DNA from 2 places in the Calorimonas adulescens genome. Region 1 is predicted to be linked to the other one. Evidence: riboswitches for the same ligand, from Rfam matches in the RefSeq annotation. Region 1 holds a riboswitch; the other holds the start of a gene.

Region 1 (16,435 bases):
TCATGGTAACAAATCCTGTGGCATAAGCTAAATGCACTGCATTCCTTATATCTTCCCGCTCAAGCTCCTGTCTCTTGCCTCCGATAATTGGCTTCTTCGATGGCACGCCATTGTAATAGTTGAGGCCGCCAAGCTTTATACCCATAGCACCAGCAAAGCACGCCTCACCATGCCCGCTGTTGGGTGAGGGATTTTTAAGCCTGTCACGCATGCCCACGCTGAGAGACTTATTAAAATCCATACCGATGAACAGCGCCGCCGTGGGTATAAGGAAAAGGGACAGCCTTGCAGGCAGAAAGTTCAAAAGGTCGTCGGTCCTGGCAGATGCCCAGCCAAAATCCATGTACCTCTCATTTTTGTATCCCACCATAGAATCTAAGGTGCTCACAGCCTTAAAGGCCAGGCCGGCTGGAGCTCCAAAAAGGATAATATAGAAAAGCGGGGATATAAAACCATCCACTATATTTTCTGCCACCGTCTCCACCGCAGCCCTTATTATCTCATTCTCATTCAAGCAGTCCGTGTCCCTGCCCACTATCATTGAAAGATTTTTCCTGGCCATAACCACATCATTGTCCATGAGGCTATGGTAGACTCTCATGGCCTCATTGCCAAGGTCTCTCAGAGATAAACAAAAAAATATCATTAAAATATCCACAATATGGTACAACAGCCGGTACGGGGACAGTACTTTTAATATACTATATGGTATTATCCATGCAGTAAATGCAGTCACGGCAAGAAGCACAAGACCAGTAAGGCGTTTGGGCAGTTTGACAGGGTAGAGGACACCCTCCACAACATTTATAAGCCTCCCTATAAGCCTTACAGGATGTAATAAAAATGCAGGGTCTCCAAGAATAAAGTCAAGGACAAATGCTATTACAACATCAACCATTCAACAGGTCATATACCGTATTCATATCAATGGAGGCCCTGACCATTTCTGCAAGCCTGTTGTACTCTTCCTCTTTTTTTGCAATGTAATCCACCTCAACATCTACCGGCTTGAGTCCCTTGTATCTCCTGATGTTGTTTATAACCCCAAGCGTAAACCTGTGGTTTTCAAATATCCCATGTAGATATGTCCCCAAGGCCCTTCCAGAAAAATCTACTGCTATCAAGCCATTTTGGGATACAGTATATTCATCCTTTGGGGGCGTCCTGCCCATGTGTATCTCATATCCGGTCACCTCTACACCATTTAGCCCTGCTGTAAGTCCCCTTTCCTCCGTTATATAGTCCCTTGAATTGATGGTTAACTTTCCAGGCTCAAATATGGTCTCCAAACCAAATATGCCAAGTCCCTCAGCATCTTCACCACTTTCCAATCCCAGCGGGTCACTTATCCTTCTTCCCATCATCTGATATCCCCCGCATATGCCTATTACACAGGCACCTTCATTATAAAGCTCAACTATCCTCTCTGCTATACCACTATTCTTAAGCGCATTTAAGTCCCCTATGGTGTTCTTTGAGCCCGGTATTACCACAAGGTCAGGCCTGCCAAGCTCCTCTACGCTTTTTACATACCTGAGGTTGACACCGGGATAGTACAGGAGTGGGTCAAAGTCAGTAAAGTTCGATATATGGGGCAGATATATGACGGCTATATCCACATCGCCGCCCCTCGATATATTGTGCTCTGAGGGTGTATCCTCCTCATCAATCCTCAAATTCATATAGGGTACCACACCTATTGTGGGCAGGCCTGTAATATCTCTCAACATGTCCAGGCCAGGCCTCAGTATCTCATAGTCCCCTCTAAACTTATTTATAATAAACCCCTTTATTCTTTCCCTGTCTTTCGCGGGCAAAAGCTCCAGTGTCCCCACAAAAGATGCAAAAACGCCACCCCTGTCTATGTCACCCACCAGGAGCACGGGACAGTCTATAAGCCTCGCCATTCCCATATTCACAATATCATTCTCCATGAGATTTATCTCAGCAGGACTGCCCGCTCCCTCCAGTATTACATAGTCATATTCACTCTTAAGTTCGATAAATGTCTCATACAGCAGCTCCCTTACCCTTGTCTTATACCCCTCATACCTCTTGGCATCCATATCGCTCATGACCTTTCCCATAACTATCACCTGAGACCCGGAGTCAGAGGTCGGCTTCAGCAGGATAGGGTTCATCCTTACATCAGGCCTTACACCTGCAGCCTCAGCCTGCATAGCCTGAGCCCTTCCCATCTCCAGGCCGTCATAGGTAACATAGGAGTTCAAGGCCATATTCTGAGCCTTAAACGGTGCCACCTTAAAGCCATCCTGTTTCAATATCCTCAACAGTGCTGCAGTCATTATACTCTTACCTACATGGGAAGAGGTACCCTGTATCATTAAACACCCTTTCATACTGTCTACCTCCTGTGCTAAACCATCTCTAATTCAGGAATCACAACAGAATAGTCTCCTGCCTCTATCTTTGCTTTAACACCGTATGTCTCATATATGTTTTCACTGCTGACAACCTTTTCTATCTCTCCTTCGGCTATTACCGTCCCATTTTTTATAAGTACGGCCCTGTCGCAAAAATTAAGCGCAATATTAAGGTCATGCACTATGGATACCACTGTCATCCCTCTGTGCGAAAGTTCCCTGACAAGCCCCATTATATCAAGCTGGTATTTTATATCCAGGTGTGACACAGGCTCGTCCAGCAGCATTATTTCTGGCTGTTGCGCAAGCGCTCTGGCTATCAAGACTCTCTGGGCCTCACCACCGCTTATCTCATCCATCCTTCTGTCCTTTAGCTCATACACACCACAGATCTTAAGGCACTCCTCAACAACCCTCCTATCCTCCTCCTTTTCATTGCCGAAAAAATCCATATAGGGGCTCCTGCCCATCATAACCATCTCATACACAGAGAACCCAAGAGAATTCACAGCATCCTGAGGCACAAGACCTATTATCCTTGCCCTTTCTCTGGGCTTTAACTTTACTATATCCACACCATTTATAAAGACAGTACCGGCATCAGGCTTGTAATAGCCTGAAAGATGCCTTAAAAGCGTAGTCTTCCCGGCCCCATTGGGACCCAGCATTCCGGTAACCGTTCCCTGTGGCACACTGAAGGTAATTCCATTCAATATAGGCTTCTCATCAATGCTAAAATTAAGGCCTTTTACATCAATAACATTCAAATCAATTCATCCCCTTGTTTCTCTTTAAAAGATAAATAAAGAACGGTCCCCCCAGCAGGGCAGTAATGATACCAACAGGAATTTCAACCGGTCTTAAAATGTACCTTGCTATCGTATCGGTAAAAACCATAAATCCTGCCCCAACTATTAAAGTGAGGAAGAACAACCTGCGATTGTCCGGACCTGCGATTATCCTCAATATATGCGGAATTACAAGCCCCACAAAGCCTATTATCCCGCTTACAGACACGCAGGCTGCAGTCACCAGGGATGATATGATAATTATCCTTACCTTGGTCCTCTCCACGTCTACCCCCAGGCTGGAGGCGGTCTCATCCCCGAGGAGCATTAAGTTGAGCTCTTTCATATAAAATACAAGGAAAAGTACGCCGATAGAGACAAAAACCAGACTAAATTTTACCTTGTCCCATGAGGACGACACAAAACTGCCCATGGTCCAATATACAATTTCCTCCATATCATCATGATCCAGAAACATGATGAGCGACATCCCTGCAGTAAGAAGATTTCCAAGGGCAACACCCGATAGCAGAAGCGTGGTTGGGGGTATCCTGCCATTCACCCTTGATATCGTAAGAGCAGTAAAGCTGACCAGCAGTGCCCCTACAAACGCAAACAGATTTATCATACCTATGCCCCAGTAACCACCGTCTAAATGCAGTGCAATAGCCACAGATGCACCAAAAGCTGCTCCGGAAGATACGCCTATAATATAAGGGTCTGCAAGCGGATTTTTAAAGACTGACTGATATGTTAATCCAACAACGGAAAGCCCCAGCCCAACTATAAGCGCCAGAATTGTCCTTGGGAGCCTCAGATTCATTATAATGTTTATATGTGACTGAGGCACGTCAAGCAAGGATCCGGAAACCCTAGAGAAAAGTATCCTTACTGCCTCCACTGGGGTAATGCTGGCACTCCCTATAATCAGGCTTGCCACAATGCATATCATTAAAAAAACTATTGAAACGCTCAACAAGAAATAAAATCTGCCCTTCATATCTTTACCTTCTATTTGAAGACTTCAGGGTGAATTATCTTTGCCAACTCGTTTATCCCCTCAAGTATCCTCTCTGTTGGCCTGGTGATAATGTTCTCATCTATTACAAATATCTTCCCATTTTTAGCTGCGTTTGTCTCCTTATAACCCGGTTTTTCATTGAGTTTGTCCACATCGCCGGCATGGTTTGTGGCTATAATGATATCAGGGTTATGTTCCACCAGCTTCTCAAGGCTGTAATCCTGCCATCCTTCAACATCAGAGGCTACATTTTCACCACCCGCTATGTTTATAGCAGCATCGATAAAGGTACCCTTGCCGGCAGTATAATTGCTCTGGCCCACGGAAACCGCAAAATATACCTTGGGCCTATCCCTGTCCTTCACCTTTTCCTGTATGCTGGATATACCATCCTTGATTTTTTTAATAATTTCTTCGGCTTTGTCCTGTGTTCCAGTGATTTTACCGATCATTTCATAAGATGTGTATATATCATCAAATGAATCAGGAACTGTTATAATGACCGGTATGCCCATCTCCTCTAATTTCTCCGCATTCTCTTTACCAAAGGTGCCATCATCCACAAGCACTACATCTGGTTCCGCCCCAGCAATAGCCTCTATATTTGGTGTCGAAAATCCACCCATCTTGGGTTTTTGACTTACCTCAGGTGGATAGTCATCATAGTCCGACACGCCAACGATTTTATCGGCCAGGCCCAGCTCATACAGGATCTCAGTATTGCTTGGTGCCATTGAGACAATCCTTTGAGGCTCCTTCTCTATAGTAAATTCCCTGCCCATAAAATCCTTTATGGTGACGGGAAATGCCGAATTGCTCTGTGCCTGCTGCGATCCTGTCTGTCCTGTGCTGTTTGAGCCGCAGCCTGCAACTGACAGCACCAAGAAAGCAATAAGCATAAGTATACCTATCTTTTTCATACCCACCCATCCTTTCATTAATCAATTAATCAAATAAGAAATCGATTGCCTCTTCTATTTTTACAGTCATAAAAAAACTACCTACCCCTCCGGGGTAGGTCTTATCTTCTTCACCATTACCTTACCTCCCCTCCGAAGGTGTACTTCTGGCAGTGGCAGGTCTCCTGACTTGCACTTCATCTTACTCCCCAGACCTTCCCCGAAATACGGGTGGTGTCACCAGGGTTTCATCCATGCTCACAGTAGCGGGGGCTGTAGTGGATTTTAACCACTTTCCCTTAACCACTTGCCATATTCAATTTGATGCTGCTGTAAAATCAGCAATCGTTCCATCTTGATTATAGCACCGTATAGAGATACTTGCAATGAATGTTTACACAGATTCAAGCTCAAGCAGAAATCTTTTCACATCCAGTCCCAGCCCAAAACCAACCAGGCTGCCGTCTTTACCAATAACCCTGTGACAGGGTATGACAAAGGGGATGGGATTGGAACCCACCGCCCTCCCCACCGCCCTTACTGCTTTTGGCCTTTCAATCCTTTCTGCAATCTCTCCATAACTCACTGTGCTGCCATATGGGATTCTGGTAAGCTCCTGCCACACCTGCCTGCAAAACTCAGTCCCCTCAAGATACACAGGTAGGTCAAACTCAATTAATTTCCTGTTAAAATAAAGGTCTAACTGTCTCGCTGTCTCATCCAAAACCCCATTATGTCGTTCAAAAACACTATCATGCTTTTTTTCAAGGTCATTCAAAAATCTATCGTAATCTGTATCTATTCGTATAAGCATGTCAGCATATGAAGCAATATATACTGTGCCAACCGGCGTATTGGTATTAAATGCGATGAACTCTATCATAACACTATAACACCTCTTATAATTGACTATCAGTTTGCGGAACTGACGCATTTCCTGAGCCACTGCCGCCAGAATTGCGTCTGATTATAGCATTCACAGGCTTATAAGTGTCTGTATACATGAGCTTTTTTTCGATTAACCTGTTATTTTTATCATATACCATCTTGTACACCTTTACCCTATAGCCCTTATGCGCCTCCCTTTCCACGACCTCTGTGCCAGGTGGAAGGGTTTTATCTTCTTTATACTCTGTCACGGGTTCTATAACTTCAAGTACCTCGGTGCTCAGGCTTACCTTTTGACCTGGAGACATGTTCTTCCCATAGATGTCCACAAAAAACCTGTTGGAATTTACGTAAGCCCTTATATACACAGGATATTTGGAGGTATTTTTGAACCTAAAGTCCAGGACGTCTCCTGATATGGTTGCATCCTGGCCCACCGGCACATAGGCCACGGGAAATGAATGATGGTGCCTCTCTGTGACTGACAAATTGGCCCTGACAACTGCATTAAATACAGTGGTTGCTATCTGGCATACCCCACCGCCATAATCGGGTATCAGTTTACCATTTATTATGACCGGTGCCTCAAGATATCCGTTTTCCTTTATTCTTGGGCCCAGTACCTTATTTAAAGAGAATTCCTCTCCGGGGAGCAACAGTTGTCCGTTTATTGCACTGGCTGCAGTCTTCAGGTTTAACGTCCTGTTCACATCAGCAGGGTTAAACACAGTGGAGTACTGGCTTATAATATCTTTTACCGAACTCAGCATATCCTCTGTGATTCTGGGTTTTATCTCTTTAACCGGGAGGGTCAGCTGCCCATAGGTCATCTTCCTCTTTAGCATCTCTAAAGAACCCTCTATATCCAGTTCATAGCCAACCTGATGGGGTATCACCTCGATAATATTGTCCCCTTTAAAGGCAATTCTTGCGTTTACAGCAGGCTTGTCTATGTCTTTTGCTATTTTTTGCAAGGTTTCCCTTGCCTTATCGTCGTCGATTACTGGTTTGACTTCATAATTTACATATACTTTTCCCATCCTTGCCCCGGCAATGTTTTTCAGGTTGATAAGCATGTTCCCCTGCCGTCCAAATGCATATGCCTCTTCTGCAGCCCTTTCATAATCATAGTGGCCTATATCCCTCAACGTGATGTTATACTTCTTATTCAGCACATCCAGCACTATCTCCTGATTTGTGCTGGCATATGACTGTTCTAGAAAGCTCTTCAGCCTGTCTAATGTCATGCCGCCAACATCGACCCCATCCACCCTCACGCCTTCATAAACCACCGGCCTGCTCAGGTATATAATAATATAAGTGAGAATAAATACAGATACAGCTAACACAACTAGCAAAAGCACAAAACCCACCCTGCTTCTGCCGCCGTTGGTTACATTGTTGGACACCATCTATGCCTCACCCCAATAAAATCATCATGTATTAACTGATATTCTTTAATAGTTCATTTAAAGCATTGGAAACGGACCCTGATGCCTCTTCCTGTCTGTTTGATATCTCTTTCAGTTCATTTATCTCATTACTCATTGACACAAGTTGTGATTTTATATTATCTATGGTATCAATGATATTGCCGTAAGAGCGGTCCGTGTCCCTTGTAAGGTTTTGAATCTCGTTGGCGACTACTCCAAACCCTCGGCCATACTCGCCCGCCCTGGCCGCCTCGATTGAGGCATTGATCCCAAGTATCTTTGTCTCTTTCGTTATTCTTTTTATTGATTCTACCAGTGAGTCTATCTTTTCAACATTTTTACCCGTCATCTCCATACATTCAAATATAGCGTTGGTCACGGTGTTTATTCTTTCAATCTCCTGAAAAAGTGACCTGATATTAGAAGCAATGACCTCGCCTTGGGTTTTCAGGTTTTCCACCTGCATATCTAATTTCTCTATAACGCTCATCATGATTCTTGCCATTGCAGAATCCATTACCCTTATATTGCCAGCCAGTGCCCTCAGTCTTTCCAACACATCCTCATTCCCAGTCACCTCTATGATAAGGTCGGGGTTAAACTCCAAAACCGACCCAATGTCATTGCTGGTATTTATACCTATCTCTTTAGCAAATTTCATACCTGGTGCGTCATCATTGACATCAATCACACTTATCACAGACATAACCTCTGAGTCTTTAAAATGCTTGAGTATATTATATCCTCCCTTGCCTCCTCCAACCAGAACGCTTCTTATCATAGTACCCCCCTCTTAAGAGTATAACATATTTTTATAAAGTAAATATTTAAGAAATGGTTAAAAAATACCTGCAGAGGCTGTTTACAGGACATCTATCGCACTGGGGTTTTCTTGAATGACAAATGTTTCTTCCGTGATAAATTAAAAGATGATGAGATAGAGACCACATCTCCACTGGCAACAGAGCCATCAGGTCTTCCTCAACACGCTCAGGGGTTTTACCGTCTGACAGACCCAGCCTGTGCGAAACACGAAACACATGGGTGTCCACACCTATAGCCGGTATTCCAAAAGCGTTGCTCATAACCACATTGGCTGTCTTCCTGCCAACGCCCGGGAGCTTCATAAGGTCATCTATATTGGATGGCACCTTCCCTCCAAACTCTTTCACTAAAATTCTGCATGTTTCCAATATGTTTTTTGCCTTATTGTGATAAAAGCCGCAGGACCTTATCTGTTTTTCCAGTTCTTCCTGACCGAGTTTGAGGTAGTCCTCAGGTGTCCTGTACCATTTAAATAATTCCCTGGTAACCTCATTTACCCTCTTATCTGTGCACTGAGCGGATAATATCGTCGCTATCAAGAGCTCAAAAGGATTGGAAAAATTCAGTGCGGTCCTGGCGTCAGGATATGTCTTTTTAAGAATATCAAATATCTTCATTGCCCTTTCTTTATCCAAGAGATTGCCTCCTCAATTTCCCTTCTCACTTCGGAATCTTTTTCTATTTTAGAGGCCTCATACAAAATTCCAAGGGCCTCTTTTCCCATTATCCTTGAGATTGCCCATGCTGCTGTGCCCCTTATAACAGGTCTTTCATCTGATAGAAGTCTTATTATGTTTTCGGCCTGGCCCTTGAGCCTCATATTTCCCGCTGCAATAAGCCCATTTCTCTGAATCACTGTCCTCCCTCTCCACCCGGCCGATGTGTTCTTAAAGCTCTCCTTAAACTGCTTACTATCCATAGACAGGATAAACCCTATGTCCTCCATATCATACGGTATATCCTGTGCCAGACAGGAATTAACCGGCAGGTCTACCCTGTTATAGGGACACGCTTCCTGACACGTATCGCATCCATATATCCTGTTTTGAAGTCTTTCTCTAAACTCGGAGGGAACAAACCCCTTCATCACTGTAACATACGAAAGGCACCTCTTTGCATTCAGCACATAAGGGGCTGCGATAGCCCCTGTTGGACAGGCCTTTATACATCTGTCACAGTCTCCACAGGCATGCATAAGGGGCACGTCTGGCAAGATATCCAGATCAGTCAATATCTCTCCGAGGAAAATCCACGAGCCCATAAAGGGGTTTATAATTGAGCAGTTCTTACCAAAAAAACCAACCCCTGCCCTCCTGGCTATCTCCCTATCCACAAGCGGGTCGTTGTCTGCCAAACACACCGCCTCCGCATTGTACTCGCATTTCAGATAATCTACCAGCTCACCCATCATCTTATCAAGGATAAGATGATAGTCTCTGCCCCGTCCCGACTGCGATATCATTCCCTTGTTCTTCTCAGACCTTTTCGTCCCACCATAATATATCCCTACAGAAATTATAGACCTTGCCTCAGGTAGGACCTTTCTCGGGTCTATCCGTTCCTCTATCCCGCCTTTTTCAAGCCCTGACAGATACCCCTTTTCTCCCCTTTCCTTTAGAACGTCTGCTATATCAAACACATCGGCACCAGTAAACCCCACCACGTCAAAGCCTATGGACAGTGCATATTCTCTTATCTCATCCTTCACACATATCATCTCACCGTCTTAAAGCCCCTGTACCTGTTAAAAGCTGCTGCGATCTCATATCTCCTTGGCCTGGCCATGTTACCCGGGTGCCCCTTAAATGGAGAAATGCATGAAAGGCTGTTCTCGTCAATGTCCGTCAGGACCCTGTCAATCACCTCTCTTAGAGTAGCCCTGTCATCTATGTACCGGTCCCTGGCATACCGAATTATGTTTGCTATGGCCGCAGTCTGACTGTCATCAGCTATCTGTTCCACCATGCTCAGGTCCACCGTCTCATATCCCATCCTGATATTTTCAAGGCCCTTTGACTGTATCTTATCCTTATAGCCAGCATTAAGGCTTCTTTTCATGGGTACCCTCTCCTTAATACAGGTAAAGTCCGGCGCCTTATCACGCTCTCTGAACGACCTTATTTCCTCAGCTATCTCCTTGGCTCTAACAGTGACATCATGCGGCACAAAACCATCCATCATTATAACCCTGTCGCATACATCAAAGTAATCACCAGCACCACCAAGCACCAGCACAGTTGAGACCCCTTTATTTTCATAAAGCGCCCTCACACTGTCTAAAAATGGTGTAATTGGCTCCTTCTCTGCGGAGACCAGCCTCTGCATTCTGGCGTCCCTTATCATAAAGTTTGTAGCACATGTATCCTCATCCATAAGCAGTAACGAAGTGCCAATCTCCAGGGCCTCAATGATATTTGCTGCCTGGGATGTGCTGCCGCTGGCATTCAATGTGGAAAAAAATCTCGTATCCTCCCCGGTCGGTATATTGTTAATGAAAGGCGATATGTCCACATTTTCAATGTATCTTCCATCCTCAGCCCTTATCTTTACTGCATCGTCCACGGTGATGACATACTCCCTGCCGTCACCAGGAATATGGTTGTATACACATTTTTCGAGAGCCTTAAGCAGGGTACTCTTGCCGTGGTATCCTCCGCCTACAACGAGTGTCACCCCTTCGGGTATACCCATACCTGTAATTGTCCCCCTGTGCGGCAACATTATGGATACCCTCATAGTATCCGGAGACCTAAACGGTACAGCATTTTTAAGCGGCCTCTCACTTATTCCACTCTCCCTCGGAAGTACAGCTCCATCAGCCACAAAGGCTACCAGTCCCATATTACGAAGAACCCTCCTTATATACTGCTGGTCCTGATACAGATCTATAAAATCCACAGCCTCCTTCCAGTCTATACTCCCAAAGAAAAGTGAATTTTTTACTATACTGGGAATTGTCTCTGTAAATATCTTAACTGCTTCCCTTCCAAGGATTCTACGTCCGGCAGCGGGCAGCCCTACCTCAAACCTTGCCTCTACATACTCCTGTGCAATGTGCATCGATGTCCTCTCCAGTATCTCCTGCCGGCCACAGTCAATGGATATCAAAAAGCTCCTTCCTGTGCCCCTTCCCCTGGTGTTATATTTATTTATACTTTTTGAAAACTGCCTTGTGAGATAATCGCTCAAGGCCACCACACTATCCCTGTCAGCTGTATAATCGGGTGGGAACGTCTGAGCCACCCTTACCCTCAACCTTGAAGGCGGTGCAAAGGGGTCACTCTGTACATGGTCAATATAGAGCAAAAAGCCACCCATGTCGTATTCTCCCTCTATATCCTTATAGGCCTTATAGCCCTTACCATCTACTCTATCGAGTGTTTCAACCAGTTCTTCTCTTGTTTTCATGTCAAACACCTCCACTTATATAATATTAGAATAAAATACAAAAAAAAGGAAGGATAAGTTTTATTCCTTCCTCTCAATACCTCTCACGCTCTCTGCAAACTGTTCCAGCCTTTGCTTTACCAGATAGTTCACCGTACCCACAGGGTAGTTATTATTCTCGTCTGGCTCCCCTGCAGGCACTCCGGTAAGTATCTCAATCCCCTCGTCTATGGTATGTACGGCATATATATGAAATTCACCCTTTTTCACCGACTCAATCACGTCATCGTTAAGACACAGGTTAGCTATATTCTGATATGGTATTATCACGCCTTGACTACCTGTAAAGCCCCTTGCTTTGCAGAGTTTATAAAACCCCTCTATCTTATAAGTGGCACCGCCAATAGGCTGTATCTCACCCTTTTGATTTACAGACCCTGTTACAGCTATATCCTGCCGTACAGGTAATCCAGAAAGACTGGACAGTATAGCATAAAGCTCCGTGCTGGATGCAGAATCTCCCTCAATGCCTCCATATGACTGTTCAAAACATATACGTGCCGAAAGGGTCAATGGCTTGTTTTGTGCAAACTTTGAACCAAGATATCCTGTTATTATCATTACTCCCTTGTCGTGGATGCTGCCGCTCAGTCTGCTTTCTCTCTCAATGTTAACTACGCCTTCCTTACCAGCATAGGTAGATGCAGTAACCCTTGTAGGTCTTCCAAATGTATAATCACCCAGATCAATTACTGTAAGGGCATTTACCTGACCCACAACCTTTCCATCTACATCAATCATCAATGTCCCATCAAGTGTGGCCTCTAAAAGCCTCTCCTCATATCTATTAAACCTCTTCTCTTTTTCTCTTATGGCTTTTTTCACATGTTCTTCTCTCACCACATCACTCCCGCTGTCCGATGCCCACAGGTCTGATTCATGCAACACCTCGGCTATTGCATTGAACCTTGTTGAGAGCTTCTTCTGGCTTTCCGAGACCCTTGTCGAGAACTCCAGCACGGCAGCTACCCCCGATTTATCAAATGGCCTCAGCCCATGGCTTTCTGTATAACTACCGATAAATCCAATCATTCTTTTAATATTATCATCATTTAATGGCATGGTATCGTCAAAATCCACAAGTACTTTAAAGTACTTTTCAAAGTCCTCATCACTGCTGTACAAAATAGAGTATATAGTCGGGCTTCCTATCATAATTATCTTTACATTTACAGGTATTGGCTCGGGCTTTAATGAACTCATGGAGACAAATCCCAGTCTGTCCTGCGGCAGTTCAATACGCAGCTCACCCGTTTTCAAAACCCTCTTTATCCCATCCCATACATACGGGTAGGATAACACATCATGGGCCTGAAGGATTAAATAACCACCATTGGCCCTGTGAAAAGCCCCCGGCTTTATCCTTGTAAAATCAGTGGTTGCTACCCCAAACTCATTAACATACTCCAAACTTCCAAATAAGTTGCTGTATGTCGGATTATGTTCTATAACAACCGGAGCTCCTTCACTGTTCTCATGATTTATCAGGAGATTGACGCTAAACCTTGTAAAGTAGTCATCCCTTCTTCCCCTCATTATCATCGCAAACGGGTTATCGCCTTCCTGAACTTCCTGTTCAGGATTTATGAATTCATTCAGGTTGTCCAATATGTCCTCCTGCATATTCTCAAAATATTCTTCTACCTTTTTGTTGTCACCATACTTTCGCTTCATATCTTCAATATATTGACCCACTGCAAATAATCCTACTCTTTTGTCCAGCTGGTTCAGTTCATCCTTCATCTGCTTTTCTAATGCCTGCGACCTTTTGAAGGCATCGGATATCTTTAACTGTAGTTTGTTAAGCCTATCCTCAATCTCTCTCCTCTCATTCCCACCTAAAGCCTCAAATTCTTCCTGGCTCATCTTTCTTCCATCCACAATCGGGATTGTAACAAAACCCGTCGGGCCTGTCTGAAGGGCAAAGCCATAATCCTTCGCCGTATCCTTAAGCTCTTCAAGGATCTCCACCCTGGCGTCCTGATACTTTTTAATTATGTTGTTCCTCTGTGATTGATAGTCTTCACTTTCAAACACCCTTGGTATCTGCGATTTTAATACGGCTGCAAAGTCTTCCATATCTTTTTTAAATCGTATACCCTCGCCAGGCCTAAAGCTCAACGCTATCGGCTGGGTGGGTTCTTTAAAATTAAAAACATAGCACCAGTCTTCCGGGACTTTTTCTTTAATAGCCGTCTCTTTAACTATGTGGCGGGCATAACTGTTTTTCCCTGTGCCAGTAATCCCTGACATATAGATGTTATAGCCTTTATTTTTCATCCTAAGCCCAAACTGCATGGCTTCCACAGCTCTCTCCTGACCTATAATTCCATAGTCCTTGCCAAGCTTTGCTGTGGTCTCAAAGTCAAGGTCTTCAAGGCTGATTCTCTTCTTTAAATCCTCATGGCTCAATTCTTTCACGATATCACCCCATTGTAAATTTGATGATAGTTTATAATATTCGATATTACTCCGAAATTTCCTTTAAAAAATATAGGCCGGGTTAATCACCCGGCCTGCCGTCCTTTGGACCTTTTTCATTACTATCACATCCCTTAATTCATTAATCCTGTTTAAATCTTTCCGACCTGTATCGTCCACCGAATAGCTGATTCACGTTCAAATTTCATTTTTATTCTTTTTTTCACTGTCTTGATTGCCGTCTGTTATATTACTTTTTCTATCCATCTGCTTTTCCGCATACCGTATCATCTTCTTAACCATGTGGCCGCCAATTTTGCCGACCTCTCTTGTGGTCATGTTCTCCCAACCTCTCTCCTCAATGTCATCATCCAGGTCCAGCTCTTCTGCTACTTCGTCCCTAAGATCATCCAGCTCGTCCTCTGATTTTGGATATATCTTTCTCCAGTTAGACATATCTCTCCCTCCTTTCTACAAATATTTTCTCCCTTTACCGCAAGCAATATTAAGGAATTTGATAAAACAGTTGTACCGCACTCCAAAAAACACAGAGGGCACGCTAGGTAAAAACGCCGAAAGCCGCTCAGCATACCCGTGGATTTCAAGACCCGATTCATCATTTACTGGCAAAAATATAAAGGGTAAATGCCTTTTATAATAATCCCCTTGACTTTAGAAACTCCTTTGCCACATCTGCTGCATTCTTTCCTTCACCATCAATCTGATAGTTTAATTTCTGCATGTCTTCATCGGTTATTGAATTGGCCAGCTTATTCAGTACATCAGCTATTTCAGGATGCTTTTCCAGTACATCGCCTCTTACCAGCGGTGCGGCATAATACGGTGGGAAGAAATGCTTATCATCCTCCAGTATCTTAAGATTGTGAGATACAAGAAGCCCGTCTGTAGCAAAGGCATCTATTACCTGAACCTCATCATTATCAATAGCAGGATATCTTACACCTGTATCCATGGATTTTACATTTTTAAACTCAAAACCATACTTTTCTTTTAATCCAGGATAACCATCTGGCCTCTCTACAAATTCCATAGAGCACCCCAGTACCAACTGGTCAGCTATCTTACCCAGGTCAGAAAATGTCTCAATATTGCTTTTATTTGCAAAATCCTCTTTTACGGCTAATGTATATGTGTTATTAAACCCCCATGGTTCAAGCCATACAAGATTCCATTTATCCTTGTACTCCTTTTTCACTGTTCCATATGCTTCATCCGGGTCTGTAGTGGGTTCCATCTGCAATATATCAACAAGACCCGTGCCTGTATAGTCCATATAGATATCTATCCCATTGTTTGAACTACCTTTTTTAATGCCTTCAAAGCATACATTTGTACCGCCAAGATTTAGTTGTCTCACTACCTTCAGGTCTGTATGCGTTTCTATCAGGTCTGCCATCATGTGACCAACAATTATCTGCTCTGTAAAGTTTTTGGAGCCAACTACAATAGTATCGCCTGCCGCCGACTGACTGGCGCCACCGCCAGATGTACCGCACCCTGCCACTATTGCAGTTAAAAGCAACAAACTACATAGTATCATTATCCTCCCTATACTCATATTAATCCCTCCGTCTGTAAAAATTCTTTTGCCACCTCATGAGGGTCCATGCCGTCTATATCAACCTTGGCATTGAGCTCAGCCATTTTAGCATCATCAATTTTACCTGCCAGTTTATTTATCAAATCCTCAAGACCTGGTATCTCGGATAGTGTATCCTCCCTTACCATTGGTACTGCATAATATGGCGGGAAGAAACGTCTGTCATCTTCTAATATTACCAGATCAAATGCAGGTATACGTCCATCGGTTGAAAAGGCAGAAATTACATCAACCTCATCATTCTTTATTGAGCTATACATTAAACCGGGATCCATAGGCATAACCTCTTTGAACTTAATCCCGTACTCTTTGCTCCAGCCCGGATATCCATCTGGCCTTTCGCTGAATTCCATAGAACAGCCAAGAACGGCATCAGGAGCAACTTTGATTAAATCTGAAGCCTTCTCTAAGCCATTAGCATCAGCATAATCTTTCTTTACAGCCATAGCGTACGTATTGTTGAATCCCAGAGGCTCAAGCCATTTTATTCCCCAGTTTTTGTGGTAATTCTCTTTAACAACGCTGTATGCCTCATCAGGGTCAGTAATGAGATCCTTGTGCAGTATCTGCATCAGACCTGAGCCTGTATATTCTACAGCAGCATCTATATCACCGTTAGTTATAGCACTGTGTACCACCATCGTACCATTTAGCCCAAGCTTTCTCACCACTTTCACATCGGGCATATTCTCTTCCACAAGAGTAGCC
Region 2 (16,073 bases), on a different contig from region 1:
TCAAAAAAGTATTGCCAGAGGGAAAAGGTGTAAAAATTACCATAAGTGTGCCAGGGGGAGAAAAAGTGGCTTTAAAGACTTTTAATCCGAGGCTTGGGATAGCAGGAGGAATATCAATCCTTGGTACCTCGGGTATTGTAGAACCTATGTCTGAAGAATCTTTAAAAGCTTCTCTTGAGTTAGAACTTTCTATACTCTCTGTTGAAGGGCACAAAAAGGTAATTTTTGCTCCGGGAAATTACGGCAAAGAATATGCTTTAAAAGAAGGTCTTGAAGAAGGGCTTATAATATCTTATGGAAATTTCATAGGATTTATGCTGGAGAAAGCGGTAGAGTACGGCTTTACGCATGTAGTATTGGCAGGACATATAGGGAAACTCGTAAAAGTAGCAGCAGGGATATTTAATACCCACAGCCATGTTGCAGATGCAAGAGCAGAAATAATGGCAGCGTATGCAGCCCATTTTGGCGCAGATAAAAAGACTGTTGATAAAGTTCTGGATTCAAATACGACTGAAGAAGCTCTTGATATAATCGAAAAGGCGGGAGTCAATATAAAAGACTTCAGTCAGTTTATCGCCGACAGGGTCTATATGAAATGTAAGCAGTATGTTTACGATAAATTAAATATCGAAGTTCACCTCATTTCATTGAAAAGAGGCATTATTGCAAAAACAGGGGAGAAAGTAGAATGGTGACAATTGTGGGAATAGGGCCGGGAAACAAAAAATTCATTACCCCTTATGCACTTGAAAAAATAAAAAAGGCGGATGTGCTAGTGGGAGGCAGGCGCCATCTTAAGGAATTTGAAGATGTTAACTGTGAAAAGAGCGTGATAAACGCTTCAACAGATTACCAACATATACTCAATAAAAAAGGCAATATTGTCATTTTGGCATCAGGAGAACCTTCTTTGTATGGTATAACCGAAGTGATTTTAGAATATGTGGACGAAAGCCAATTAGAAATAGTTCCAGGCATAAGCTCAATACAATACATGTGTGCAAAACTTAAAATGACAATGAATGATTTGACAGTTGTAAGCTTACACGGCCGCAGTGAAGATTTAGTAAAAAAAGTAAAAGAGAATAAAAAAGTCGTTATTTTTACTGATAAAGCGCATACACCACAATTTATTGCAGCTTTGTTGAAAAAAGCAAATTTGCAGGACAGAAAAATACACGTTGGTGAAAACCTGTCTTACGATAACGAAAGAATTTACTCTTTTACGGTAGAGGAGCTTTTAAACTGCAGCAAAAAATTTGATTTAAATGTAGTGGTGATAACATGTGGCAATATATGACACCGGGAATTCCCGATGAATATTTTGTACGAGGTAATGTGCCTATGACAAAGGAAGAAATACGAATTTTGTCAATATCTAAGTTAAGGCTTAAAGAAGACAGCGTAATATGGGATATTGGCGCTGGTACAGGTTCTGTGTCTGTTGAGGCTGCTTTAATATCAAAAAGAGGCGTTGTCTATTCTATTGAAAAAGAGGAAGAAGGAATAAAACTTATAAATGAAAACATTAAAAAATTTAACGTGGAAAATATTGTTGTGGTAGCTGGTTTAGCTCCTGATGTCCTTTTAGATTTGCCTTCTCCTGATAGGATATTTATTGGAGGAGCAGGGGATAAAATGTATCAAACATTCAAGACTGCTCTAACTAAATTAAAAAGAGATGGAATAATCGTAGTTAACGGGATTACACTTGATACGGCATATTCTGCTCATCGTTATTTCAAACAAAATAAATATAAGGTTGAGACGATATGTGTAAATATTTCAGTTTCAAAGGAAGCAGGAAATAAAACGATGATGATAGCGAGAAATCCTGTTTATATAATAACGGCGGAAAAAGAGGGATAGAATGACAAAGTTGTATGGTGTAGGAGTAGGGCCAGGGGAAAAAAGTCTCATTACTTTAAAAGCTGTAGAAACACTTCAAAAAGTAGACGTGGTGATAGCTCCAACAAGCAAGGAGGAAAGAAGTATTGCCTATGAGATTGCGAAGCCTTATATAAAAGGTGACGTAGTATTTATGGAATTTCCCATGACTTATTCAAGAGAGGACATAAAAACAAAATGGGAAGAAAATATTGAAAAAATCAGGAAATTGCTTAATGAGGGGAAAGATGTAGCTTTTATAACAATAGGAGACCCCATGATTTATAGTACATACATATACATTTTGAAAGGAATTGAGGAGTATGAGGTAGAGACCATTTCTGGAATTACCTCCTATAGTGCAGCGGCTTCGAGGTTAAATATTCCAATTGCGGAAGGGAATGAGGCATTTGCAGTAATTCCATCAGGAGATGTGACAGAAATTTCAAAAGCACTTGATCTATTTGATAACGTAGTATTGATGAAAATTTCAAGAAGATACAAGGAAATAGTAAAGCTTCTAAAAGAAAAAGACTTCAAAGGATACCTTGTAACAAAGTGCGGTCATCAAGATGAAAAAATATCCTACGACCTTGATAGATACATAGGGGAAAAGATAGATTATCTGTCACTCATTATTGCGAAGAAGGTGAAGTAGACGTGATTTATTTTATTGGTGCGGGTCCAGGAGACCCTGAACTTATAACATTAAAAGGGGCGAAAATAATACAGTCTTGCGACGTCATCATATACGCAGGGTCACTTGTCAATAAAGAGATATTGAAATACGTAAAACCAGAGGCTGAAATTTACAATAGCGCTTTAATGAACCTTGATGAAATAATTGAAATCATGATGAATGCTCACAAAGAGGGGAAAGATGTAGCAAGAATACACACAGGAGACCCTGCTATTTACGGTGCCATACATGAACAGATTGTAATGTTGGAAGAAGAAAATATAGATTACGAAGTGATTCCCGGCGTCAGTTCTTTTTTAGCAGCAGCGGCAGTTTTGAAAAAAGAACTGACAATCCCTGAAATAACTCAGACAGTGATTATAACACGAATAGGCGGAAGGACAAAAGTTCCTCCGGAGCAGGAATTAAAAGATTTGTCCCGCCATAGAGCTACAATGGCAATATTTTTAAGTGTGCAGGAAATTGACAGAGTCGTCTCAGAGTTGAAGGAAGGTTACCAAGAGACTACACCCGTTGCAGTTATCTATAAAGCTACTTGGGAAGACCAAGTAATTGTTACAGGTACTCTTGGTGACATTTCACAAAAAGTCAAATTAAAGGGAATAAATAAAACAGCTATGATACTTGTAGGAGATTTTTTGAAAGATATAAAAGCCTATTCAAAGCTTTATGATAGAGAATTTTCTCATAGCTTCAGGGGGAAGGAAGATTTATGAGAATAGCAATAATTGCTCTCACAAAAAATGCGTCAAAGCTGGCAAATGAGATTGGCCCAAAATTAAAAGGGGATGTATATGTAAAAGAAAAATACGCCATTTCAGGAAACTATGTAATAACAGGAGATTTTATAGACTTTGTACACAAAATATTCAACAAATATCAAGGGCTTGTTTTTGTAATGGCTACAGGGATTGTGATAAGGGCAATTGCAGGAGTATTGGAGGACAAATTTTCTGATCCTGCTGTTGTGGTAGTTGACGAAAAAGGAAAGTTTGCAATAAGTCTTTTATCCGGCCACGCAGGTGGCGCAAATGGGCTTACTTTAGAGGTGGCTTCTATAATCGGAGCACAACCTGTTATAACAACGGCAACAGATGTGGAGAGAGTCATTTCTTTAGATGTTATTGCTAAAGATTATGGTTACTATATTGAAAATGCGGGGGATTTAAAAAGGGTCAGTGCAGCTCTTGTAAATGGAGAAAATGTACAGTTTATCCTTGATGAAGATGTAGAGCAAATATCTTTGCTAAAAGATTATATAAAGGACTATGATGACAGTGAAGTTGATGCTTTTGTTTACTTAACTGATAAAGAAATAAAAAAACCTTCAGAAAAACCTTATATCATATTAAGGCCTAAAAATATAATTATTGGCTTAGGATGCAAAAAAGGAATAGCTTTTGAGGATTTGTTTACCTTTGTCAGTGAAATCTTTAAAAACTTAAATTTAAGTTTAAAAAGCATCAAGTCAATTGCTACTATAGATATAAAAAAAGAAGAAAAAGGGATACTTCAGTTAGCGGAATTTTTAAAAGATCCTGTTGTGTTTTACACAAAAGAAGATTTAAAAAAAGTAGAAGACAAATTTCCCACCTCGAATTTTGTGCTTCATACAGTAGGAGTTGGAGGTGTTGCAAGGCATTCTGCTTATTTAGCTAGTAGCGGTGGCAAAGAGATAGCATATCTTAAAAGGAATGGGATGACACTAGCTGTGTATAAATTCAGAAAGAAGGATTGACATGGGATGGATTAAAGTCGTAGGAATAGGTCCTGGTGATATAAATGACATGACTCTTAAAGCCTGCAATTCCTTAAAAGAATGTGATATAGTTGTAGGATATACCACTTATATAAACCTTATTAAACCTTTAATTAAGGACAAAGAAATAATCTCGTCAGGGATGAGAAGAGAGGTTGATAGATGCAAAAAAGCTGTTGAGTTAGCTTTACAAGGTAAAAATGTATGTGTTGTGTCGAGCGGTGATGCAGGGATATATGGTATGGCAGGGCTTATGTATGAGGTGGTCCATAAAGAAAATATAGATTTAAAAATAGAAGTAATACCAGGAGTAACTGCTTTAAATGCTGCAGCAGCTATACTGGGAGCACCTGTAATGCAAGATTTTGCAGTTATAAGCCTTTCAGACCATTTGATCTCTTGGCAGGTGATAGAAAAAAAGCTAGAACTTTCATCACAGGCTGACTTTGTAATTGTCCTTTACAACCCTAAAAGCAGAGAAAGACCAGAAAATATTATAAAGGCGCAACAAATTGTTATGAAATATAAAAGAGAGGATATACCTGTTGGAATAGTAAAAAATGCTTCAAGAGAGGGACAACAACTGATAATCACCACCTTAAAAGAAATGGCAAATTATGAAATTGATATGAGGACAATTGTAATAATAGGAAATGAGAGCACTTTTGTAGAAAAAGGCAAAATGATAACGCCGAGGGGATATATTTTATGATACTGGTTTTGGCAGGTACAAAGGACGGAAGGGAAATTGCAGAACGATTAAAACTTAAAGATGTTGAGGTTGTAGCAAGTACAGTGACAGATTATGGTGCAAGTATTTTTAGTGAGGGAATTAAAGTCAACAAAGGTGCACTGGATGAACTGAGCCTCATTGAGTTTATTTATAAAAACAACATAGACATTGTAGTTGATGCGACTCATCCTTTTGCAAAAGATGTGAGCATAAATGCTATAAATGCCTGTAACAAAACTGGTATCAAGTATATAAGGTATGAAAGAGAAAGTCTATATTGCCACAATGCCATTATGGTTAAAAGTTTTGAAGAAGCAGCAGAAGAATGTAAGAAATACGATAGTATTTTTTTGACAATAGGTAGCAAAAACCTTGAAAAATTCAAATTCCTTTGGGAAGCAGGGAAAAAGGTGACAGTGAGAGTGCTTCCTTCAAGTAGTATCATTAAAAAATGTGAAGATTTAGGGCTAACACCGAAAGACATAATAGCTATGGAGGGTCCTTTCAGTAGAGAACTAAATTATCAAATGTTTAAAGAGAAAAAGGCGGAAATAATTGTGACAAAAGAAAGTGGCATTGTGGGAGGAGTGTTAGAAAAATTTGAAGCTGCTAAAATGCTGGGTATTCCTGTAATTTTAATAAAAAGGCCTGATGTAAATTATCCTGTTGTGTTAACAAATGTTGACAGTCTCATAAAAGAGGTGGCAGAAAGTGGACATAAACAATATTAAAATGGTGGGAATAGACAAGGACACTCCCTTAGAGTTGAGAGAAAAAGCCTCTTTTAAAAACATTGGAGATGCATTAGTAAAATTGAAAGAGTTGGGACTGGAGGAGGTTGTAATACTTTCCACCTGCCACAGAAGTGAAATTTACTTCTATTCACAAAAAGTAACTCCCCAACAAATAAAAGAGTTCTTTATTGAGTATTTTGAATTAAACGAAATTTTTTCGGAATACTTAAGGCAGATTTGTGGACTTGACGTAGTAGAACACATTTTTAGAGTTGCCTGTGGACTTGAATCTATGGTAGTAGGTGAAGACCAAATATTGTCACAGGTAAAAGAGGCTATAAATACTGCACAGGCTTTTAATACTTCAGGGAAAATACTTTTTAAACTCTTTAGAGATGCAGTAACTCTTGGGAAAAAAGCTCGTGCAGATACGGGCATAAAAGATCTGGCTCTGTCTATAAGCTATATTGCGGTTAAATTTGTTCAAGAGATATTTGAGGATATAAAAGGCAAAAAGGCTTTTGTGATAGGTATTGGGGAAATGGGACAAAAAGCCATAAAAAATCTTTTAGATAAAGGTGCTGATGTGTTTGTAACAAACAGGACTCTTTCAAGGGCTCTCGAATTAAAGGAGCAAATTCCAGAGATACATGTTGTACCTTATGAACAAAAATATCTTCACATTGCCAGTAGTGATATTGTAATAAGCGCTACAAATGCACCTCATTATACAGTAAGTTATGAAAAATTTAGAGAAGTCTACAATGAAAGAAAAATTTGTATGGTAGATATAGCTCTTCCGAGGGATATAGACCCGAGGATAGGACAAATGAAAGGAGTAAGCCTTTATACCCTTGACGATTTAAAAAAGACAGCAGAGGAAAACAAAAAAGAAAGGCTTTCACTTATCACTGTTATTGAAGAAATGGTGAAAGAGGAAGTCAAAGAATTTGACAAATGGTACAAAACCCTTGAAATAGAGCCCTATATAAAAGAAGTAAGTAGATACGCCCATGAAGTTTATAACACAGAATTTCAAAGAATTGCAAATAAATTGATTGACTCATCTGAAAAAGACAAGGAAAATATAAAAATCGCTTTAAGAAGAGTTGCAAACAAGATGGCTAATAAAATGATAACGTATCTTAAAGAAAGCGCTTATTAGATATTTGGAGGTAAAGATGAAAAAAGTTGTAAGAGTTGGTACAAGGTCAAGCGAACTTGCGCTTATGCAAACTATTATAGTTATAAATGAAATAAAAAAGTCTATGCAGGATTTTGAATTTGAAATAGTAAAGATAACCACACAAGGAGATGCATCAACTGATAGACCTATTAGTGAAATAGGAGGAAAAGGAGTTTTTGTAAAAGAGATAGAAGATGCATTGCTCAAAGGCGAAATTGACATGGCAGTCCACAGCATGAAGGATATGCCTTATGAAATACCTGAAGGGCTTAAACTCCTGGCAGTTTTAAAAAGAGAAGACCCAAAGGATGTGTTTGTTTCAAGAGATGGGACACAATTTATGGATTTAAAAGAAAGAGCTAAGATTGGAACCGGCAGTTTAAGAAGACAAGTGCAGCTCAAAGCCTTAAGGCCGGACATAGAGATTGTTCCAATAAGAGGGAATATAAAGACGAGACTCAAAAAAATGGAGGAATTAGACCTTAATGGCATTGTTTTGGCAGCGGCAGGTTTGCATAGGTTAGGATTTGAGAATGTTATTACTGAGTATTTTCCACCTGATGTAATTGTACCAGCACCCTGCCAGGGGATTCTTGCGGTTGAAATTGCAGAAAATTTTGGTAATATATTTCAAGAATTTTATCCCCACATTGTTGATAGAAAAACATTTTTTGAGGCTTTTGTTGAAAGGGAACTTCTAAAAGCCTTTGGAGTTAATTGTAGACAACCTTTTGGCGCCTATGCCCAATACAGAAAAGAGGAAGACAAAGAAAAAATAGACGTAAAAGTTGCTTATCAAAAAGAAAATAAACTTTTAAAGGGTGAAATGACTGGCTTAATTGAAGAAACCGATAAAATAATAGAAAAGCTTATTAAAGAATTTGGAGGTTTATGATGTCAGGGATTGTATACTTGATTGGGGCAGGACCTGGAGATATTGGGCTTTTGACATTAAGAGCAGTGGAAGTTATAAAAAATGCAGATGTGTTGGTGTATGACAGGCTCATTAATGAAGATATTTTAAAAATAGCAAAAAAAGATGCAGAGCTTATTGATGTGGGAAAGTTTCCAGATAACCACAAAGTACCTCAAAGTAAAGTAAACGAAATAATTGCCCAAAAAGCTTTTTGTGGCAAAAAAGTAGCCAGAATTAAAGGAGGAGACCCCTTTGTATTCGGAAGAGGTGGAGAAGAAGCCGAATACCTTTCAGAGAAAGGAATACCTTATGAGGTAGTGCCGGGCATAACATCTGCAGTGGCTGTCCTATCCTACGCAGGAATTCCTGTAACCCATAGAGATTTAAGTTCGTCATTTCACGTAATAACGGGTCATGAATGGAAAGGGAAAGATAAAGACCTCGATTGGGAGGTCATATCAAAACTCGATGGGACACTTGTATTTCTCATGGGAATAAAAAATATAGAAAAAATTGTGCAAAAGCTTCTCTATTACGGCAAAGACCCTAATACCCCTACAGCAGTAGTAATGGAAGGCACTACTCCAAACCAAAAAGCTGTGACAGCAAAACTCATTAACATTCCACAACTTGTGCAAAAAGAAGGAATAAAAAATCCTGCAGTTATCGCTGTAGGAGATGTTGTAACATTAAGGGACAGACTAAAATGGTATGAAGACAAAAAGCTTTTTGGAAAAAGGATTTTGCTTACAAGGACCTATGAACAGTCACAGCAGATGAAAAAAATTTTGAGTGAAGAGGGAGCAGATGTTGTTGTTTGTCCTACTATTAAAATCACGCCTTTTTTAGATAATACAGTGGTGTTTTTAGAAGAGATACATAAATTTGATTATGCTGTATTTACAAGTGTAAATGGCGTTTGGAGCTTTATTGAAGCTGTCAGAAAAAAAAGATTTGATTTAAGAAATTTAAGTATTAAAGTAGTGGCAATAGGGAGTAAGACTGCGGAAGCTTTAGAAAATATTTTTATATATCCAGATATAATTCCTGAGGAATACACCTCCTACTCTTTGGCAAATGCACTTAAAAAACATGTTGAAGGAAAAAACATAGCACTTTTAACCTCTCAAATAGGCGGGAATATATTGATAGAAAGTCTCGAAGATTGTGCTGAAGTACAAAAAATTGTTGCCTATAGAAATGAACCAAATTATGAAATAAAGGGAAAGCTTATAAGTGAACTCCGCAAAGGAATAGATATTGCTGTATTTACAAGTTCCTCTACTTTTAATTACATGTATCAATTAATAGGAGACGAAATAAATCTTCTAAAAAACTCTAAAATAGCTGCAATAGGACCTGTAACCCAAAAAGCCATACAGGATAAAGGATTTAATGTAGACATAGTGCCCAGGGAATACACAACGCAAAAGCTTATTGAAGAAATGTTAAGAAATCATCAGAATCTATAAACGGGGAGAGGAGATAAAATGGATTTAGTAAAAAGGCCAAGAAGACTTAGAGTGAACAGCATTTTAAGGGGTATGATTAGAGAAACTTCTTTAGATGCGGGTGACCTTATATATCCTCTTTTTGTTGTGTCAGGTAAAAATATAAAAGAAGAGATAGATTCAATGCCGGGTGTTTACCACTTTTCTATAGATTTGCTTATAGAAGAAGTCAAAGAAGTGCGTGACCTTGGAATTCCTGCTATTTTACTTTTTGGTATACCTTCATATAAAGATGAATTGGGGTCAGAGGCTTATAGTGAGGAAGGTATCGTTCAAAAAGCTGTAAGAAAAATAAAAGAAAAAGTGCCAGAAATTGTAGTAATAACAGATGTGTGCATGTGTGGATATACAACGCATGGACACTGTGGCATTGTTGAAAACGGCCAAGTTCTAAATGACAAAACAGTAGACTACATTGCTAAAATAGCCTTGTCCCATGTTGAGGCAGGGGCGGATATTGTAGCACCCTCTGACATGATGGATGGAAGAGTAGCTACCATAAGAAAGCTTTTAGATAGTAAAGGATTTGTAAATACACCTATTATGGCTTACAGTGCTAAATACGCTTCCTCTTTTTATGGACCTTTTAGAGAAGCAGCCAATTCTGCTCCACAATTTGGTGACAGAAAGTCTTATCAGATGGACTATGGAAACTCCAATGAAGCCTTAAGAGAAATAGCTCTTGACATCGAAGAAGGAGCAGATATTGTCATGGTAAAACCCGCACTTTCTTATCTTGATATTATAAGGCGGGTAAAAGATAATTTCAACATTCCTATTGCTGCTTACAATGTAAGTGGAGAATATTCAATGGTAAAGGCGGCAGCTAAGATGGGATGGATTGATGAGAAATCTACAGTCTTAGAAATACTTGCTTCAATTAAAAGGGCAGGGGCAGATATGGTTATAACCTACTTTGCAAAGGATGTTGCAAAATGGCTTACTACCCTATAATGCTTAATATAAAAAACAAAAAATGTCTTGTTGTAGGAGGTGGTAAAGTTGCTCTCCGGAAAATTTTATCTTTTGTTGAAGGAGAGGCTTTAATCACTGTCATTTCTCCTTCTTTTGATGAGGAAATAATTAAGCTTGCAGCAAAAGAAAAGGTGGAGCTTATAAGACGTGAGTATCAACAAGGGGATGTAAGGGGATTTTTTGTTGCGATTGCTGCTACAGATGATGAGAAGGTAAATAAACTTGTGGCGTCAGATGGAGAAAAATACAATATGCTTGTAAATGTGGTTGATGATAAAGACCTTTCTTCCTTCATTGTACCTTCCATTGTAAGAAGGGGAGACTTAATTATCTCTATATCTACAAGTGGCAAAAGTCCACTTTTTTCGAGAATGATAAAAGAAAAGTTGGAGTCAATCTTCAATGCTGACTATGAAAAACTATTACAAAAGCTATACCAGAAGAGGATAGAATTAAAAGACAAAGGCTTCACTGAGGAAGAAAAAATGGCTATTTACAAAGAATTTATTGAAAAAAGCGGTTTGTTAGAAATAAACGGAGATGAATGTTAAAATAATTCTACGTTAACTCTTGAAAAATGTTCTTTATCAAAAGTAAATATCTTTTAATAAGTATCTTAAAATGACATTGCCGTAAATTTATTCTTTTTTTCAATCACTAAAATTTATTCATGAAACCTGCAATCTAATAAGAGGTGGTTATGTGAAAACTGACAAATCAAATGAATTATTTGAAAGAGCTAAAAAAGTCATGCCAGGTGGTGTAAACAGTCCAGTTAGAGCTTTCAAATCAGTAGAGTCTACCCCCATTTTCATTAAAAGAGGTCAGGGAAGTCATATTTTGGATGAAGATGGCAATGAATATATAGACTATGTCCTTTCATGGGGGCCATTAATACTGGGGCACTCACATCCAGAGGTGGTGGAAGCTATTAAAAAGCAGGCACAATTAGGGGCTAGTTTTGGAGCCTGCACGGAGTTAGAAGTTAAAATGGCTGAAAAAATAACTGAGTCTGTTCCATCTATAGAAGTTGTCAGAATGGTGAATTCAGGCACAGAAGCCACAATGAGTGCAATAAGGCTGGCTAGGGGGTATACGGGCAGAGACATCATTGTAAAATTTGAAGGATGTTATCACGGGCATTCTGACAGTTTGCTTATAAAGGCAGGGTCAGGGGCCCTTACTTTTGGAATGCCTGATTCAAAAGGTGTAACAAAAGAGATAGCAAAGGATACAATTATAGCCAAATACAATGACATCAAAATGGTAGAAGATATTTTTCGAATTTATGGTAAAAATATTGCTGCTGTCATTGTAGAGCCTATTGCAGGTAATATGGGTACAGTCTTACCTGAAGAGGGATTTTTAAAGGGATTGAGAGAGATTACTGCAAAGTATGGATCACTTTTAATTTTTGATGAAGTAATGACAGGTTTTAGAGTGTCTTATTCAGGGGCACAAGGGCTTTACGGCATTATACCTGACATTACCACGCTTGGGAAAATCATTGGAGGTGGACTTCCTGTTGGTGCCTATGGAGGAAGAGAAGAGATAATGAGAAAGGTTTCTCCTGATGGACCAGTGTATCAAGCAGGGACTTTGTCTGGCAATCCTTTAGCAATGGCAGCAGGTCTTGAGACTTTTAAAATATTATCTAAAACTTCTAATATTTACGAAGAGCTGGATAAAAAGGCAGAAAAATTGTGTACGGGGTTAAAAGAAAGTATGGTTCAAAATGGAATTGATGTTATAATAAATAGAATAGGCAGCATGATGTGCATGTTTTTTAATAAAGATGAAGTGAAAGACTATGATTCTGCTTTAAAATCAAATACTGTTATGTATGCTGCATATTTTAGAGAAATGTTAAAAAGAGGTGTGTACTTACCTCCTTCTCAATTTGAGACTTTCTTTTTATCGATAGCTCACACGGAGGATGATATTGAAAAAACAATTGAAGCTAGTTTTGAAGCTGCAAAAGTTATTCGACAGGACTTAAAATAACAGTTTGATAACCTATTTGTAAAATGATATGCTTTATTTGAGAATAAAATTTAATAACAGGCAAATACAGGTACCCAATTTTGAAGTCAAATTGGGTTAAAAGGGAAGCAGGTGAAAATCCTGCACGGTCCCGCCACTGTGATGGTGAGCTTTTTACATTATGCCACTGTCCTTTTACATAAGTGCTGGATGGGAAGGTGTAAAGAGAGATGAACCTAAGTCAGGAGACCTGCCTGTATTTGTGACACACTTACTCTACGGTCGATAGAGGGGAGTGCTATAAAGGGATAAGTATGTGATTTTTACCTCTTAACGCCGTTAGTAAGTTAAGAGGTTTTATTTTTGCTTAAATTTTACAAAAAGAGAGGTGTGTGTGATGAAAAGGATGGAAAAGTGGATGTTACTTGCAGCATTTGCGTTGCTTTTAATGGCTCCACAAACTGCCTATGCCATGCACATAATGGAAGGCTTTCTTCCTCTTAAATGGTGTACAATATGGTATATAGCATCTTTGCCTTTTGTGGTCGTAGGACTTGTAGCAATAAACAAAAAAGTAAAAGAGAATCCAAAACTTAAGATGCTTTTAGGGTTTGCAGGTGCTTTTGCATTTTTGCTTTCATCACTTAAAATCCCTTCAGTCACAGGAAGTTGTTCACATCCAACCGGTGTAGGACTTGGAGCTATACTCTTTGGACCCTTTGCTATGAGCGTTTTAGGCCTTATAGTGCTTTTGTTTCAGGCATTACTTTTGGCACATGGCGGTATAACAACCTTAGGTGCTAATACATTTTCTATGGCTATAGTAGGGCCAATTGCTTCCTATTATATATTTAAATTAGTAAAAAAAGCAGGTGGGCCAAATTGGCTTGCAGTATTTTTAGCTGCTTCAATTGGGGATTTGCTTACATATGTGACTACCTCTTTCCAACTTGCTATTGCTTTCCCTTCTGAAATAGGCGGATTTACAGCCTCATTTTTAAAATTCATGGGGATATTTGCAGTGACACAGGTACCTTTGGCAATAAGTGAAGGGCTTTTAACGGTGCTCGTAATCAATATGCTAACCGTCTACAGCGAAGAAGAACTTATTGAGCTCAATGTTTTAGAGAGAGAAGGCAAGACAACATGAAGGATAAAAGGTTTTTAATGAAGAATTTAATATTAGGCTTATTGGTTATTTTGCTGGTGGTGTTTCCTCTTGTGACTATAAAAAATGCTGAATTTGTTGGTGCAGATGATAAGGCGGCAGAAGCTATCGCTCAGGTGGACAAAAATTACAAGCCATGGTTTAAACCAATTTGGGAACCACCGAGTGGAGAAATTGAGAGCCTTCTGTTTGCCTTACAGGCTGCAATTGGTGCAGGATTTTTGGGATATTATATAGGTGTTGCGAAAGGGAGAAAAAATGTTAATAGATAGTTATGCTTACACCAACAGGATGTACAATGTACATCCTGTTGAAAAACTTTTATTTGCCTTTTTAACTATGATTTTATGCTTTAAATTTGACACCTATACAAATATTGCAATAATTATTTTAATGTTTGTGATAACCGTATTTAAAGCAAAAATTCCAGGAAAAGTGTACATTAAGCTTATGTTAATTCCCTTTTCCTTTCTGGTAATAAGTATAATGACACTTGTCATAAATGTGATAGGGAATAAAAGTACTGCATTAATAAGCTTTAATATTTTTAGAGTAACTTTAGGAATCACTGCACAAGGCATTGATACTGCTGTTATTTTATTCTTCAGAACTTTAGCAATAGTGTCTTGTTTGTATTTTCTTGCTCTTACCACTCCTGTAGTTGATATTATAAATATCTTAAAGAAATTTAAATTTCCATCACTATTTTTGGAGTTACTTCAACTGATTTATAGGCTTATTTTTGTTTTAATGCAAGCCGCTGATGAAATCTATATATCTCAAGATTCAAGGTTGGGATATGCTACATTGAGAAATAGCTATAGGTCTTTAGGACTTTTAATATTCTCTCTTTTTATTAAGTCATACAAAAATTCACAGGATTTATATGTGGCCTTAGAGGCAAGGGGTTATAATGAAGAGATAAAAGTCCTCAGTAAAGATTACAAGCTTTGTTATAAAAATATAATATTTATTGTTTTGATAGAACTAATTTTAATAGGCGCATCAATGCTTTTAAGAAGGTGAACTATGAAAGAACAATTTATATTGGAAGCGATAGATGTGAGTTTTGAGTACAGTGACGGCACAGAAGCTTTGGTTGGAGTAAATATGTTGATAGAGAAGGGTAAAAAGATTGCGGTTTTAGGTCCAAATGGTGCAGGCAAGACAACACTGTTTTTACACTTCAATGGGATTTTGAAACCAAAATCAGGGAAAATATTATACAAGGGTGAAGAGATAAATTACAGTCATAGTGAACTTGTAAAACTTAGAAAAAATGTCGGCATCGTTTTTCAAAATCCTGACATACAGCTTTTCTCTGCCAGTGTATACCAAGAAATTTCTTTTGGTCCTATGAACTTAGGTTATCCAGAAAATATAGTAAAAGAGAAAGTTGAAAACGCCATGAAAAAAGCGAAAATTATGGATTTGAAGGACAAGCCCACCCATTTTTTAAGCTATGGACAGAAAAAAAGTGTCTCAATAGCCGATATTATAGTTATGGAGCCTGAAGTTATTATATTGGATGAGCCAACGGTTTATTTAGACCCTAAGCATGTTCAAGAAATTATGGTTTTCTTTGACAGATTAGTTGAAGAGGGAAAGACAATCATTTTATCAACCCATGATGTGGACTTTGCTTATTCATGGGCTGACTATATATATGTCATGAAGAATGGAAAAGTTGTTGCAAAGGGTGAACCAACAGTTGTTTTTACTAATGCAAAAGAACTTGATTGGAATGATTTGAGAAAGCCTATGCTTTTAGAGATATATGAAATTTTGAAAGAAAAAGGTATTATAAATGGAAGCAGTATACCAAAAAATATAGAAGAATTAAAGAAGTACATAAAATAAAAACTGCTGAGGATTTAGCAGTTTTTATTTTCTTTTTGTTCTTGAGGAAGTAATTGCGAAAGAATGAGATTACAGCGGTGGAACGCGGGGATGCTTTAGGAGTCAGCCTGAAGTATGCCTTGGCTTACCTCGAATATTTTGGTAAAATAAAAATAACAAGACGCAATGGCGATTTTAGAATCTTGATTAGGGGTGAAAAGACGTGAGAAAAAATATAGTGCTTCTCTTATTGGTAGTTATGATAGGCCTGGCCGGCTGTTCGCTTTTTTCATCAGAAAAACCAAAAGCTGAGCCGCAGGAAAGACAGATTGATGTGACTCTTTATTATGCGAACCGTGATAACAGTGACCTTGTGAAGGAAAAAAGACATATTAGTTATAAAGAAGGAGACAATCTTTACAAGATTGTCATTGAAGAACTTTTGAAAGGACCTACAGACAAAGATGCCTATCTGAGGGTACCTGAAGGTACCAAGGTAAATAGCGTGACTTTAAATGACGGGGTTGCCAGTGTGGATCTGAGCGGTTTCACTGGTTTTAAAGGAGTTATGGATGAGGCTATGGCAAGAGCATCAATAGTAAATACCCTGACATCTTTAGATGGTGTAGATAAAGTGCTTATAACTGTAAATGGGAAAGAATATATAGGAGCAAGCGGT

The links. Region 1 has a riboswitch for cobalamin ahead of FWJ32_RS11455 (ABC transporter substrate-binding protein). Riboswitches for the same ligand answer to the same signal wherever they lie in the genome.
Region 2: another riboswitch for cobalamin. It lies ahead of FWJ32_RS07480 (energy-coupling factor ABC transporter permease); the one in region 1 lies ahead of FWJ32_RS11455 (ABC transporter substrate-binding protein).

The regions. Positions count from the first base shown of each region.
Region 1 is NZ_VTPS01000021.1:14,095-30,529, forward strand. Features, by position in the region: gene cbiB (adenosylcobinamide-phosphate synthase CbiB) at 1-898, opposite strand, end outside; gene FWJ32_RS11440 (cobyric acid synthase) at 891-2,360, opposite strand; gene FWJ32_RS11445 (ABC transporter ATP-binding protein) at 2,378-3,151, opposite strand; gene FWJ32_RS11450 (FecCD family ABC transporter permease) at 3,153-4,172, opposite strand; gene FWJ32_RS11455 (ABC transporter substrate-binding protein) at 4,184-5,113, opposite strand; cobalamin riboswitch at 5,251-5,415, opposite strand; gene FWJ32_RS11460 (methylated-DNA--[protein]-cysteine S-methyltransferase) at 5,487-5,975, opposite strand; gene FWJ32_RS11465 (VanW family protein) at 5,992-7,389, opposite strand; gene FWJ32_RS11470 (methyl-accepting chemotaxis protein) at 7,424-8,194, opposite strand; gene nth (endonuclease III) at 8,241-8,855, opposite strand; gene queG (tRNA epoxyqueuosine(34) reductase QueG) at 8,852-9,946, opposite strand; gene FWJ32_RS11485 (ABC-ATPase domain-containing protein) at 9,952-11,646, opposite strand; gene FWJ32_RS11490 (Lon protease family protein) at 11,707-14,106, opposite strand; gene FWJ32_RS11495 (alpha/beta-type small acid-soluble spore protein) at 14,305-14,562, opposite strand; gene FWJ32_RS11500 (glycine betaine ABC transporter substrate-binding protein) at 14,759-15,685, opposite strand; gene FWJ32_RS11505 (ABC transporter substrate-binding protein) at 15,682-16,435, opposite strand, start outside.
Region 2 is NZ_VTPS01000010.1:2,106-18,178, forward strand. Features, by position in the region: gene cbiD (cobalt-precorrin-5B (C(1))-methyltransferase CbiD) at 1-698, shown strand, start outside; gene cbiE (precorrin-6y C5,15-methyltransferase (decarboxylating) subunit CbiE) at 692-1,303, shown strand; gene cbiT (precorrin-6Y C5,15-methyltransferase (decarboxylating) subunit CbiT) at 1,348-1,872, shown strand; gene cobI (precorrin-2 C(20)-methyltransferase) at 1,874-2,548, shown strand; gene cobM (precorrin-4 C(11)-methyltransferase) at 2,551-3,306, shown strand; gene cbiG (cobalt-precorrin 5A hydrolase) at 3,303-4,328, shown strand; gene cobJ (precorrin-3B C(17)-methyltransferase) at 4,330-5,061, shown strand; gene cobK (precorrin-6A reductase) at 5,058-5,813, shown strand; gene hemA (glutamyl-tRNA reductase) at 5,794-6,981, shown strand; gene hemC (hydroxymethylbilane synthase) at 6,998-7,897, shown strand; gene cobA (uroporphyrinogen-III C-methyltransferase) at 7,897-9,390, shown strand; gene hemB (porphobilinogen synthase) at 9,409-10,383, shown strand; gene FWJ32_RS07470 (precorrin-2 dehydrogenase/sirohydrochlorin ferrochelatase family protein) at 10,365-10,955, shown strand; gene hemL (glutamate-1-semialdehyde 2,1-aminomutase) at 11,107-12,408, shown strand; cobalamin riboswitch at 12,460-12,659, shown strand; gene FWJ32_RS07480 (energy-coupling factor ABC transporter permease) at 12,794-13,537, shown strand; gene FWJ32_RS07485 (energy-coupling factor ABC transporter substrate-binding protein) at 13,534-13,827, shown strand; gene cbiQ (cobalt ECF transporter T component CbiQ) at 13,814-14,581, shown strand; gene FWJ32_RS07495 (energy-coupling factor ABC transporter ATP-binding protein) at 14,585-15,415, shown strand; gene FWJ32_RS13870 (SelB domain-containing protein) at 15,469-15,621, shown strand; gene FWJ32_RS13610 (GerMN domain-containing protein) at 15,618-16,073, shown strand, end outside.